Regions from separate parts of the Shewanella sp. 6_MG-2023 genome, predicted to be linked through region 3. Evidence: riboswitches for the same ligand, from Rfam matches in the RefSeq annotation. Region 3 holds a riboswitch; each other region holds the start of a gene.
The links. A riboswitch is a leader RNA that binds a small molecule or an ion and turns the genes downstream of it on or off. The one in region 3 is predicted to bind cobalamin.

Region 1: it holds a riboswitch for cobalamin, as region 3 does, so the genes downstream of both, Q4533_RS07715 (ABC transporter ATP-binding protein) here and Q4533_RS15185 (TonB-dependent receptor) in region 3, are expected to answer to the same signal.
Region 2: it holds a riboswitch for cobalamin, as region 3 does, so the genes downstream of both, Q4533_RS15960 (TonB-dependent receptor) here and Q4533_RS15185 (TonB-dependent receptor) in region 3, are expected to answer to the same signal.

Annotation. Positions count from the first base shown of each region.
Region 1 covers NZ_JAUOQU010000010.1:7,955-12,246, reverse strand. Annotated here, with positions in the region: gene cobT (nicotinate-nucleotide--dimethylbenzimidazole phosphoribosyltransferase) at 1-302, opposite strand, end outside; gene Q4533_RS07720 (iron ABC transporter permease) at 327-1,424, opposite strand; gene Q4533_RS07715 (ABC transporter ATP-binding protein) at 1,466-2,353, opposite strand; cobalamin riboswitch at 2,471-2,643, opposite strand; gene Q4533_RS07710 (histidine phosphatase family protein) at 2,782-3,483, opposite strand; gene metH (methionine synthase) at 3,781-4,292, shown strand, end outside.
Region 2 covers NZ_JAUOQU010000030.1:18,181-22,472, forward strand. Annotated here, with positions in the region: gene cobS (adenosylcobinamide-GDP ribazoletransferase) at 282-1,055, shown strand; cobalamin riboswitch at 1,964-2,130, shown strand; gene Q4533_RS15960 (TonB-dependent receptor) at 2,249-4,072, shown strand; gene Q4533_RS15965 (ABC transporter ATP-binding protein) at 4,129-4,292, shown strand, end outside.
Region 3 covers NZ_JAUOQU010000027.1:30,061-34,352, forward strand. Annotated here, with positions in the region: gene Q4533_RS15185 (TonB-dependent receptor) at 1-1,965, opposite strand, end outside; cobalamin riboswitch at 2,098-2,317, opposite strand; gene Q4533_RS15190 (hypothetical protein) at 2,533-3,117, opposite strand; gene Q4533_RS15195 (DUF3622 domain-containing protein) at 3,293-3,631, opposite strand; gene Q4533_RS15200 (U32 family peptidase) at 3,711-4,292, opposite strand, start outside.

The DNA of each region.
Region 1 (4,292 bases), on a different contig from region 3:
GCGCCGCCATTGGCAAAGTTAGCCACCATTTGTTGAGTAACTTCACTGGGGGCAATCGATACCCCATGAGCAGCAATACCATGATCGCCAGCAAACACCAACATAGCAGGCTTATTAATACTCAACTTATGCCTAATATTGTACTTTGGTTTCATATTAGCTTGTGGCGTTAGTTGCACTTGCGCAATCTGCATTGCTAGCGTTTCGAGTAACCCTAGCGCCCCTAGCGGCTTAGTTTTCTGATTAATTTTATGCTGTATTTGATCATCAAATTTATGACTAACTGGATCTACCGCAAACATCCCTTACTCTCCAAAACTGCAATCTCATCGACGATGACGTAATACAAAAAGAAAAAATACACTACCAATTGCGGCAGTGATAATACCTACCGGCAACTCTTGGTTGCCTAATAAACAACGGGCTAATACATCAATCCATACCATAAATATGCCGCCGACTAATGCCGTCATCATAATAGGTTGTTGCCCAGGATAGAGCAGCCGCACGGTATGAGGGATCATCAAGCCAACAAAGCCAATGCCGCCGCAACTTGCCACCAGCGTGGCGGTAATTAATGAACACAAAATAAGCATTGCTAAGCGAATTTTGGCGACGTTAACCCCTAAGGAGTGCGCCGTTTCATCCCCCGCTTGAATGGCTAATACCTGACGCTTAAAAGCTAAAATAATTAATATGCTGCAAACTACCACCACAGATGGGATAACCAGGCCTGCCCAGCTAGCTTTAGCAAAGCTGCCCAAACTCCAAAATAATACTGAAGCCGCCGCTTGAGGGCTTGAAAAATACAGTACCAAACTGGTTAGCGCGCCGAACATGAAAGAGGTGGCCACCCCAGACAATAGCATCCGCTCAACTTGGCTAGCACGACCAAAACCAGATAAACCTAATACCAACAGCACAGATAAACTCGAACCAATAAAAGCGCCAATTGGTAAACTAATGGATGACCAAGACCACCAGGCATCATTACTGAATAAGCCTGAACGTAAAATGGCATTGGCAAGATGACCAGAAGACTCTGCTAACCATTGCAGCACTAAGCCTTGGCTGCCAAAAAAGCTCAGCACTAATACCGCCCCAAATGACGCCCCAGAGCTAATACCAAATAAATAGGGATCCGCCAACGGGTTACGTGTCACCGTTTGCAATACACTGCCCGCAAGCGCCAAACCTGCGCCTGCCACAAAGGCTAAAATAATTCTTGGAAAACGCAGCTCAAACACAATCCGCTGCGTTAGTGAATCTGTTTCACCTGTACCTAATGCCAAATTAGCAAACAAGCTAACGACCTGTTCAAAACTGATATTAGCAGCGCCGAAACTTGCCGCGGCGATTGGAGTAACTAAGGTCACTATGGCAGTAACAAACAGCAGTAGCTTATGCTTAAAACTTAAACTCATCTGCTTTGCTAGCTTCACTGATTGTGTGGCATCAATGGCTGTCATTTATCGCCCTGCCCGTGGTTTGATTGGCCATGTTTTTGTTCAGAGCTTGGATATGCGTTTTGCTGCGAGCTTTGACAAGTGTTTTGATTAGCATTGTCATAATGACTTTGATAACCATAAAAGTAGGTAATTAACGGTTTACCGTGCTGTGGGTGACTTGATATTTGGCAGCAAACATCAAACACGTTCCCCAAAATGGTTTCTGTTAATACTTCATCAGGTAAACCTTGAGCGATGCACTTTCCTTGATCAAGTAACAGCAATCTATCGCACATTGCGCTGGCTAAATTAAGATCGTGAATAGAGGCAATCACGCTAATGCCAAGTTGCCTAACCAACTCAAGAATTTGGATTTGATAGCGAATATCTAAATGATTAGTCGGCTCATCAAGGATCAATAACTGCGGCTTTTGCACGATAGCCCGTGCAATTAATGCCCGCTGTTTTTCACCGCCAGATAACTGCTCATATTGCTGCAAGGCTTTGTGCTCAAGACCCACTTTAGCCAGCGCCTTGGCAATATCATCTGCATCTGCTTGGGTATTGGTTTCAAAAAGTCCTTTATGGGGCGTTAAGCCCATAGAAACCAGTTGATGGGTGGTCATATCAAAATAATGGGGTGACTCTTGCTGCACTACGGCAACCTTAGTGGCCAATTGTTTATGAGAAAAACCATTAATATTGTCGCCAAATAAGCTGATTTTGCCAGCATCAGGGGTGATATAGCGATACAAGCAGCGCAGTAAGCTGGATTTACCCGCACCATTAGGGCCAATAAGCCCTAGCATTTCACCACGTTGCAAGGCAAAACTGACTTGAGAAAGGATCTCATTGTCTGCAACTGACCAGCTTAGCTGATCAACTGTTAATGCCGCAGTAGTCAAGATACTACCCCTGCGGTTATCCAAGAGGCATGTTTAGCCACATCAGGGGTTTTAATACTGATCACGATACAAACTCCGCCTGAGTTACCCGCTCAAGTTGTTGTTAGGTGCTGCTAATTCAGCAAGAAAAACTAAGCTAGGTATCTGACTTAATGGCATTCATTAATCACTTATCTTACAAGTGATGAGATGCTATTTTACAGTTGCGGGTACAGTTCGAGCTAAACAGCATTTAGGCTAGTTCTCGATTCCCTACTCATTTAGCGAACCGCTTGATACTGGTGTTGCTTAAAGCATTTCACACAAGCACTCAACTGCAGCTAAATTGACTTAATTTGAAATTTTATTGCACTTAATAAATGCGGCTTATATTGTACGGTATATCTGCCTAAGTGAAGTTAGTTTTTTCTGCTAATTTTAGGCTAAAACTAATTATTCCAGTTTAAACGATAGACGGGTTTAGTCGATTTATCATCAGCTTCAGGCCAAAACACATCAATGGTTACCGTCGCGGCATAATCTATATTCAGTTGTCCATATAGCCCTTTACAGCGCTCAAGCCCTAACACCAAAGCGATAATATGACGGATAACTCCACCGTGAGTCACTACCAGAGCAGTGGCTGATGCTGTTGCCTTAGCACTATTAGCCTCAGCAGTATGAGCTTCAGCCAAGTTGTAAGCTTGCAAGGTTATTTGCGCAAAAGCCTGCGCCACCCTTTGTTCAAATTCAGCCATGGGCTCAGCTTGGGGCGCGCCATGCTCCCAAGGGTTATCCCAATAGGCATCTAACGCTTTAGCGCTATGCTGATAAAGCTCTGCAAAGCTTTTTCCGTCCCACAAGCCAAAATCAATTTCCTGTAATTGAGACATTATCTCAACCTGTAAAGCTAAATCAGCACTCACTTGGTTTAACTGCTGCGCTAATTCAGCGGCAAACGCATGGCAGCGCACCAAAGGCGAACTGTATAGCTGCAGTGATGGCAAACAACCTAATAGCCCTAGCTTAGCCGCACTCTGGTGCATGTTCGTTAGCCCCAAATCAGTTAGCGCCACATCGGTTTTACCCCGCAAAATACTGTCGCCCTCACATTGGCCATGGCGTAACAATATTATCTTAGCTTGCTTCATCTAAGGAGACTCCATCGGCCGTTTCAATTGGCTTATGTTTTTAGTGTGAGCAATGGGCTTGCTCTTACAATCTATTTAAACGTATTATGGACGTCTATACGTTTAAATGTCCAAACAAAATATTTTAAGATGAATTTTATTACAGGGAATTTCGCATTATTCTGCCCTATAAAAGCATAAATAAAGGTATGCTTATTTCATCTAAAACCGTTAACACAATCCACTAACTACTTAAGTTAGCGTGTTATTTAACGCTCGATTAAGTGATTAGCATAAAAGCAATTAAGGTAATACGTTATGGCGAAGTCGACTTCCTACAGTCAGGTACTTGAACAACTTACAAATACGCTAAAACAGCGCATAGTTATCCTCGATGGTGCCATGGGCACAATGATTCAAGACTACAAACTGGAAGAAGCCGACTATCGTGGTGAGCGTTTTAAAGACTGGCACTGTGACGTAAAAGGCAACAACGACATGTTGGTGCTAAGCCAACGCCAAATCATTAAAGATATCCACACTAAATACCTGTTAGCGGGTGCTGACATTATTGAAACCAATACCTTTAATGCCACCACGATTGCTATGGCCGATTACGACATGCAGTCGTTGTCAGCAGAAATTAACCTTGAAGGCGCCAAAGTTGCCCGTGAAGCCGCTGATGACGTTACTGCGCAAACGGGTATTAAACGCTATGTTGCAGGGGTGCTTGGGCCAACCAACCGCACTTGCTCTATCAGCCCAGATGTTAATGACCCAAGCTTTCGTAACGTCAGCTTTGACGAGTTAGTCGAAGCCTATGTTGAGTC
Region 2 (4,292 bases), on a different contig from region 3:
TTCAATATTAGTTCACCTCAATTACATTGCAGTTGAAAGCTGTGAAAAAGCACAGTCTTTCTTCCTTAAAAAGAAACTTGTGATCTATTACTCATACCTAATTTGAGTTAATCACTATATTAAATATCCATTCAATCAAAAAAATTTAATGATATTGAAAAAGTGGTTACTCTCCCCCACTTTTGCCCTAACAAGTTCTCAGTAACATTATGCAAACCATAAATAGTAATCTTAAAATACTCTATCACTAACCCCACAAGATTAAAGAGAAAAAACAAGTTATGAGTAACTTAGACATAAAAAAAAACAATATATTTAATGAAGTTCTTGCAGCCATTAGTTTTCTAACACGCTTTCCTTTTACAAATCACATGATGTTTCATGAAAAGACTGTGGCGGCTGCTAGTCGTTGGTTTTCATTGGTTGGTCTTTTTATAGGTTTTTTTGGCGCAGCTGTATACTTTGCACTTAGCTTAGTAGTTCCTCATTCCCTTGCGTGCGTTGTGACTTTGGTAATACTCATCCTTGCAACCGGTGCCTTTCATGAAGATGGCTTGGCCGATCTCGCTGATGGCTTTGGTGGAGGTTGGGATAAAAGCAGAAAGTTAGCAATAATGAAAGATAGCCAGATTGGCACCTATGGGGTACTTGCATTAATATCAACCTTTGCAATAAAACTGAGTAGCCTGCAGCTACTCAGTATGCAGCAAGTCATGCTCGCATTAATAACTGCACATGGTGCTAGCAGAGCTATCTCTGGCATGGTGCCATTCTTTCTTGAATATGCACGTATAGGGGAAAACAAAACACCACAAAAATCAAATACTATCAACTACAACACATTATTGATACTAACTGCATGTGGTTTCCCTGGATTGCTTTTACTGCCAAGCAGCTTAACTTTATTATTACTAGCAACTTGGTTGATAGCTTTTGTTTTATTACTCAAGTTAATGAAAAAACAAATAAATGGATATACAGGTGACACCCTTGGCGCAACGCAGCAAGTAATAGAGTTATTAACTTATATTTGCTTTGTTATTTGGACATATTAGTATATTAATACTTATTGAAACTAGTGATTACAAATCAAAACCAGACAGGATTAGTGCACTTAACATGTTAAAGTAAAAAATATTAAGGTGATGGAAAACCCTTTAGTTTAAAAGTGATAACACTTAATATTTTTATTTCAGCCAGTTGCTGATTAATTCATAGAGAGTCTTTATTTAAAAAATAAAAACACGTTCCTCAGCAACTAACTTTCCTATCTAGTTTAAAAGTCTCACTGCTAACATTTGCATTCTAGCAATCACACTTAAGCGTAAACAACCTATCATGTATAAAATTACACATAGGTTCCGTGATGAAAATTTAGCCTCAAAAAAAATGAGGTTAGATGCCTCTAACCTCATAATGCAGGGTTACCAAGTAAGAGTGATGAAGTTATTACTCAGTTTTACCATATACTTTGGGTGGAAGTATATATTAAAAAATATCAAAAAAGCCACAATATAAAAATATGACTTCAAATAACATTTAACTTGCAGAAAAAAACGATATCAAAATAAGAATAAACCAAACAATTATGGTTACATTCAAATGTTGTGAATATTGTTTTAAACATCTCTATTACGATATGCGTAAAACAACTCTCACAACAAATAATAGCAATGCTTAATAATTTTTAATATGTTACTTTTAACAGTAATTTAAACATATTATAAAATTAATTTTCAACCTAAATCTTATTACAAGTAAAAATAGCTCATATTTAAAGCAAGAAAAACCGCCCCATAAAGTCTCACCACAAAAGTACTGTTAAAAGTCACACACTTTAGTCCATATAAATAAACCTGTGACCATTTTCACATTCCAACTACCAATAATTGATTATATTCCACCACATCATCGATGGGTAAAGTAACAGTTCACAACAATGAGTTGTGCGAACAAGCTTTATCACTATCAATACAATTAGGGTGTTATTTTTGGGAATGTGGTGAGACCCCACAGCTGTACCTGCAACTGTAAACAGAGCGAAATACTTTTTACCACTGACTTTATATCGGGAAGGTGTATTTCTAGATGCTGTGAGCCAGGAGACCGACCTAATTGTTCGATGTACTCAAGCGGGTTTCTTGAGACATAGAAAGATTGGATTTTTTCTATTCGCTACTAGTTACTCAATTATTAACAAGCAGCGCATCTCCCGCTATTTTAAACTCAGCATAACAAGGCAACAATAATGAGTTTTAAACTGCGTTTATCAGCTATCACATTAGCTATTTTTCAAACTTACAGTGTAAATGCTGCAGCACCTGCAGTCCCAGTGCATGAAACAATCGTGGTCACTGGAACACGTTTTGAGAGCACACCAGACTCACAACTTACGGTAATTAATACCATTGAACGTGAAGAAATTGATGTGCTTAATCCCAAATCAGTAGTTGATGTTCTAGAAGCATTACCAGGTTTAAGTGTGACTCGAAATGGTGGGGCTGGACAAACGGCTTCAGTGAGTATACGAGGCACCAGCTCTGGGCATTCATTGGTGCTTATTGATGGTTTAAGGGTTGGATCTGCCCCCCTAAACGCTGTCAATTTTGGCTCCCTTTCTCCACAAAATATTGAGCGGATAGAAGTCATAAAAGGCCCTAGAGCTTCTATTTGGGGCAGTGATGCTATTGGCGGCGTAATACAAATATTTACTCGCCAACTTAATGGTGGTGAATGGTTTGCCAGTACCGAGTTAGGTAGTAATAACTATCTACGAGGCACTGTAGGTGCGGGAGTGGCACATGGTGATGGTCAAAGTACTATCACAGTAAACAGTGAACGTTCAGATGGATATAATATCCATAATGGCGCTCCAGAAGAAGCTGATGATGATGGCTATGACCGCATAGGATTAACTGTAGCGGGTTTGCAAAATATCTCTGACCAATGGGATATTAGCTGGAGTCTACAATATGACACTGGTAATAGCGAACACGATGATATTTACGCCAGTGGCGGCACTGACCAAGCTGATTTTGACAATTATTTGTGGAATGTTGGCACCCAATATCAGGGCGAGCAACTCACGAGTAAATTAAATATTGGTCAATCTCAAGATTCAAATGTCAATTTTCGCGGTGATAACCCGGATGTCGCGAGACAAAAATACGAAACAACTCGCGATCAAATAAATTGGACAAACCAATTTAAAGCATCTAATGAACTGACTGTTATCGGCGGAGTGGATTGGTATAACGAGTCCGTAAATGGGGATTATGCTGTCAATGAACGAGAAGTTTGGGGAATTTATGCGCTGGCTCAATACCAATGGCATAACGTTCTATTTGAAGGGGCTGTCCGATATGATGACGTTGAAAATATCGACAATGAAACTTCTTATAATTTAAGTGCAGCCTATAACTTTTCTGATCAATGGCGCTTAACGGCAAGCACAGGCACAGGCTTTAAAGCACCTACTTTTAATGACTTATACTGGCCTGGAACAGGAAACCCAGATTTATCCTCCGAAACCTCTGAAAGCTATGAATTAACCCTTAATTATAGGGGCTCTGCTATTCAAGGTTATATCAGTTTATTCCAAAACGATATTAATAACCTCATTGCTTGGGCACCGATTGATGAAGATGGTTACATATGGAAACCTGCCAACATCAATGAAGCCAAGATAAAAGGCTTAGAGTTATCGTTAAATACCAAGCTGTGGCAATTAGACCACCGGATTTCGTACACCTATTTAGATGCCAAAGACACTAAAAATGATGAAGAACTTGTTGGCCGTAGTGAGCACGAGTTTGATTATAGTGTGGGCTATCAATGGGAACACTTTGACCTACTCGTAAGCTATCACTATCAAGGCAAACGCTATTCAGGTTACGGCCAACACCTTGATGCTTACCATAGGGTCGATGTCAGCATGGGATATTGGTTTAACGACAAATGGCAACTACGTGTGAAAACCAACAACATACTTGATGATGACTATATGACCGTCAGCAACTACAACAATCCAGGGATGGAATATTTTGTGAGCTTGAGTTACCAAGCTTTCTAATTATGTCCTAACTAAGACTTAGGCGTCAGCGCTATTGACGCCTAAGTGGAATACTAATGACAGTAAATAACCACACAATAGAACACCTATCAGTTAATAACTTAAGTTGGAGTTGCGCTGATAAAAATGTATTGCAACAACTGAACTTCAAGGTAAATAAAGGAGAGACTATTGGTATTTTAGGCCCTAATGGTGTTGGTAAATCCACATTACTGCGCTG
Region 3 (4,292 bases):
TAAGCGAATTGAGCGACCATTACCCGAGTAATAACCGCTGCCGCCCCATTCCTCAGGAACATAATAGCCAGCACTGACATATTGCTTATCTAACAAGTTGTCAGCACGTAAACTGGCACTCCACTCATTACGGGTATAGTTAATGGCTAAATTAGCCAATACATAGCTTGATAATTTAGGGTCGATATTGGCATTATCGCCTTCCACATAACGCTCACCAGTATAAATACCTTCAGCGAAGATTTGCCACTGTTGGGCAATATCATAACTCACATACGCACGGGCATTATGCTCCGCAACCCAAGAAAGCGCCTTGCCTTCGTTCTCGCCTTCGGTAAATTCAGCATCAATGTAATCATATGATGCGCCCAGCAACCAATCTGCAGCGATTTGCACATCATAAGCGGCATTAACGCCAAAACGAGTTGAAGCATCAGCATTAACGTTAGCACCGCCGCCCTGTGGACCATCAGTGCGCCCTGCGTCATATACAATTTCATCTTCCAAATCTAAACGGTAAAGGTTTAATTTGAAGGTTTGTGTTGTAGTGGTCCAGTCCCAACCTGCTTCATATGAGCGGCCGGTTTGTGGATCAAGACCAAGGGTGGTAATTGGGGTATAGGCTTGCTCATCCACTTTGGCAAAACGGAAATTATCATTGGCGCGAATATAAAAACGATGCGCAAGGCTTGGACGATAATTTAACCCTAACTCAAATGCATGGGCATCATTATCAAGCTCAACACCATTTGCGTATGATAATTGATCTGTTAAGTCATCTGTCACTTCACTGTAACGCCCACCAACTACATAGGATAATGACTGCGTTAATGGCACTGAGGCTTGCACATAAGCACTGGTCACTTTCTGTTCATTATTACGTTGAATGTAAGCAGTATCAAAATCGGCCTCTCCGATACTTAAATCAACCCCAGCAATAATGTCTAAATCACCATTATCTAGCTGATAATTTGCTGTGGCTTTGGGTGAAAAGCTTAATAAACTTCGCTCGATACGCCCAGCACTGCCCCAAATAAAGTTAGTGGTTAGAGTATCAGAGTAAGTTAAATCAGTGGCCAAAGCCCATTCTTTAGTTAATTGGTACTCATAGCCACTGCGCAGCGCTGTGGTCATTTCATGAACATAATCATCATCGGTAAAAGGTGCGGCCTGAGTTGGATCTTGCAGATACTGCTCCAGTGTTAGCGCACCAGGGGCCTGGCGATCATTATCGAAGTAGCTGGCTTCAACAAAGAAATTTTGTAAATCAGTTTGATATTGCAAACGGCCTAGAATTGAGCCGGTTTCACTGTCGTTATTATCGCGATAGTTATCACTTTGATTGTAACTGCCGGCCAAGTAATAATGCCAAGCGTCATTAATTTTGCCTGAAATATCCCCTTTAGCTTCATAAGTATCAAAGCTGCCAGCACTTAATTGCAGTCCGCCGCCGTCTTTATTAGGCGCTTTAGTGATGATGTTAATCACCCCGCCAACAGCTTGATCGCCATAAAGTACCCCAGCACTACCTGATAATATTTCCACCCGCTCAACTTGATTTAACGGCACTGCATTAATGCTAGGAGCCGCAATATCAATATTGTTTAAGCGGCGACCATCAATCAAAATTAAGGTATTGCTGGCGGCTTGAGACGCTGAAAAACCGCGCATGGCAAAAGTCGTACCTGAGTTGTTATCAGACACTTGAATACCCGCTTGAGAACGTAATAACTCCGTTAAGCTCACCGCACCACTAAGCTGAATATCAGCTTGGTCGATCACATTTACATTCGCTGCAATATTAAGAGGATTTGCATCTTGACGACCAATAACCACAATTTTTTCAACCTCTGCATTGGCAGAATTGTCTGTTGTGGTGTCAGCGTAAACAACTGAGGTTGTTGAAGCAGCTAGACCAAATACTAGGCTTAATGCTGATGCGATTTTTGTTAGATTTGTACCCATTTACCTTTAACTCCTGAAAGGAAAAATGGGGCATATTTGCCGCAGCGCATCGTACTCGTAAATTTATCTGTTAGCGATAAGCCATGATTATTTACAAGCAACGAGCTACATTTCGAGATCTGCCCACCGAAATCTCAAAATCATCTATAGGGCCGGTCTCCGGACTTAGGTTAAAGTAGCAAAGCTACTGACGAACATGAATTTTTAACGTTAAATAGCAGCTTAAATTTCACAGCTACAAGCTTTAACGCACTCAGTCCTCACCATTACCGTTGCGGGGGCAGTACTAGATTTTCACTAGTTTCCCGATTATCCCGTGTCGTACACAGGCACCACTATAAATTGACGATAAATTATATAAATTTTTTGATTGCTACGACTTAAAGCAGCCATATAACAAGCTGATATAGTATAACGTGCTTATGGGGATTTTTGATATAACGAAAATGAATCAATCATATTATTCAACTTATTGAAAAATAGTTTGAATAATATGATTACTCATTAATAGCTCGCTTACTGATAAGCGGATTGTTGATAAACCAATTATTGATAAAAAGAAAATGTCTAGAATCGTAACTGCTTAAAATTCGACATAAATTGACGATGATTGGTCGATTTTAATGGCGCTGAGTTTTTATTAAAAACATCGCCGCGCATAGACTTATGCATAAAGTACAAGTCTTCAACGCCTTTAATTACGGCGTAATAACCTATTTCACCTTGCTGTTTAACTGAGCCACCTTGCTGTAAAAAGTTAGCCATAACGGTACAGCCGATAATGCCGTGATACGCTTCTTGACCACCCATCTGGGTTTTTCCAAGTTGCTCATAAACCACCTCACCTTGGCAGCTGTCTTGGTAGGTGCTAGCAAAATTATTTAAAAATCGCTCAGGCTCGATATTTTCTGCCAAGCCCTCAAAGCCTTGAATACAGAATAAATCAGACCAATTATTTAAACTTTCTCCAGCAGGAACAAACTCAGCTTTATACATATTCCCTTTGCTAGAATTAAATGCCATATTCCAGCCAATAGGCAGCTCAAAAGACACACTTTTGGAAAATATTGATAACTCTCTTTTTGCAGCGTTAGTTGCATCTGCTGATTGATTGGTGGTGCTATTGAGGTAAGACTGTGACTCTTTGGCCATTACTTTATTTCCAGGGCCTAATAACAACAGCCCTGAAAATATTATTGTCGTAAAGCAAGCTTTCATACCTAATTCGTCCTTGGTATTGGTGCTGAAAGGTGAAGTTTGGTTTATTCAAAAATAAATACGGCAAACCTTGTCACCAAGTTGTTGCATTACTGTAATGTTTTAACGCTTAATCTTCAACAACATCTGCGCTATCGGCAGCATCTATTTGCTTAGCATCATCTGATAATGCATCTGCTTCATCGGTTAATGCTTCTGCAGCAATTGCATCTGCAATTGATTTAGCCTTAAGTTGTTTTTCTGTTTTACGTTTATTGCGTTCAGCTTGCGTGGTTAAAAAAGCGGGAAGCTCTTGCTTACCCCAAGCTTCAGCCTCGGCTTCTGATGCAAATCCGTCATGACTTTTAGACACAATAGTCTTAGTTGCAGTCATACGACGAGTGATTTCAGTTTTCCAAGTTGTACCAACTTGTTTTACTCTAAAATCATATTTTTTTGCTTTAGTCATTTTGGGCTTTTTCCTACAAATTTATCGCCACGCATCGCGCGTGATAATGGTTATTGAGTAATAAGATGACATCACCTGATTACTTTACTAATTGATTTGATCCAACGATCATCATTTCACATTTTAGGCAATCGAAAACCAGCTTTAAGCGGTCTTTGCCAATATCGAGCACCATTGGGTCAGCTTTAATGCCTTCAACTTCTTTAGGGCATAAATTAAAGCTGTAACGTAAGCAATGCTTAGTCACCATTAATGGTGCATCGGTTAATAGTTTGTTTTTCTCGTAAGTGTCTTCAATTTGAACCACACCGTGTTGCTCATAAAATTCACGAGACTTATCGTTTGCAACATTAGATAAAAAACTTAAATACTTTTGCGGGAAACGCGCTGACTTATCATGCTCAGCTCGCTGTGGTCGCTGGTAGCCTTTTACTCTGGCGTCATGAAAGGCGGCAATGGCATCTCGCCTTAAACCATTAATCACTGACGCTGGTAAAAACCAACGATTAGCACATTCAATCGTTAACTGCTGTAACTGATAGTCACTGTTACCCAGTTTGCCGAGCTGCGTTCGCAGGCTTGCATCTGCTTTAGCGTAATCTTTCGCCGGCTCTTTTGCCCACTCAAGCTCTACTGTAACGCTATGGGCATGCTTGTCACT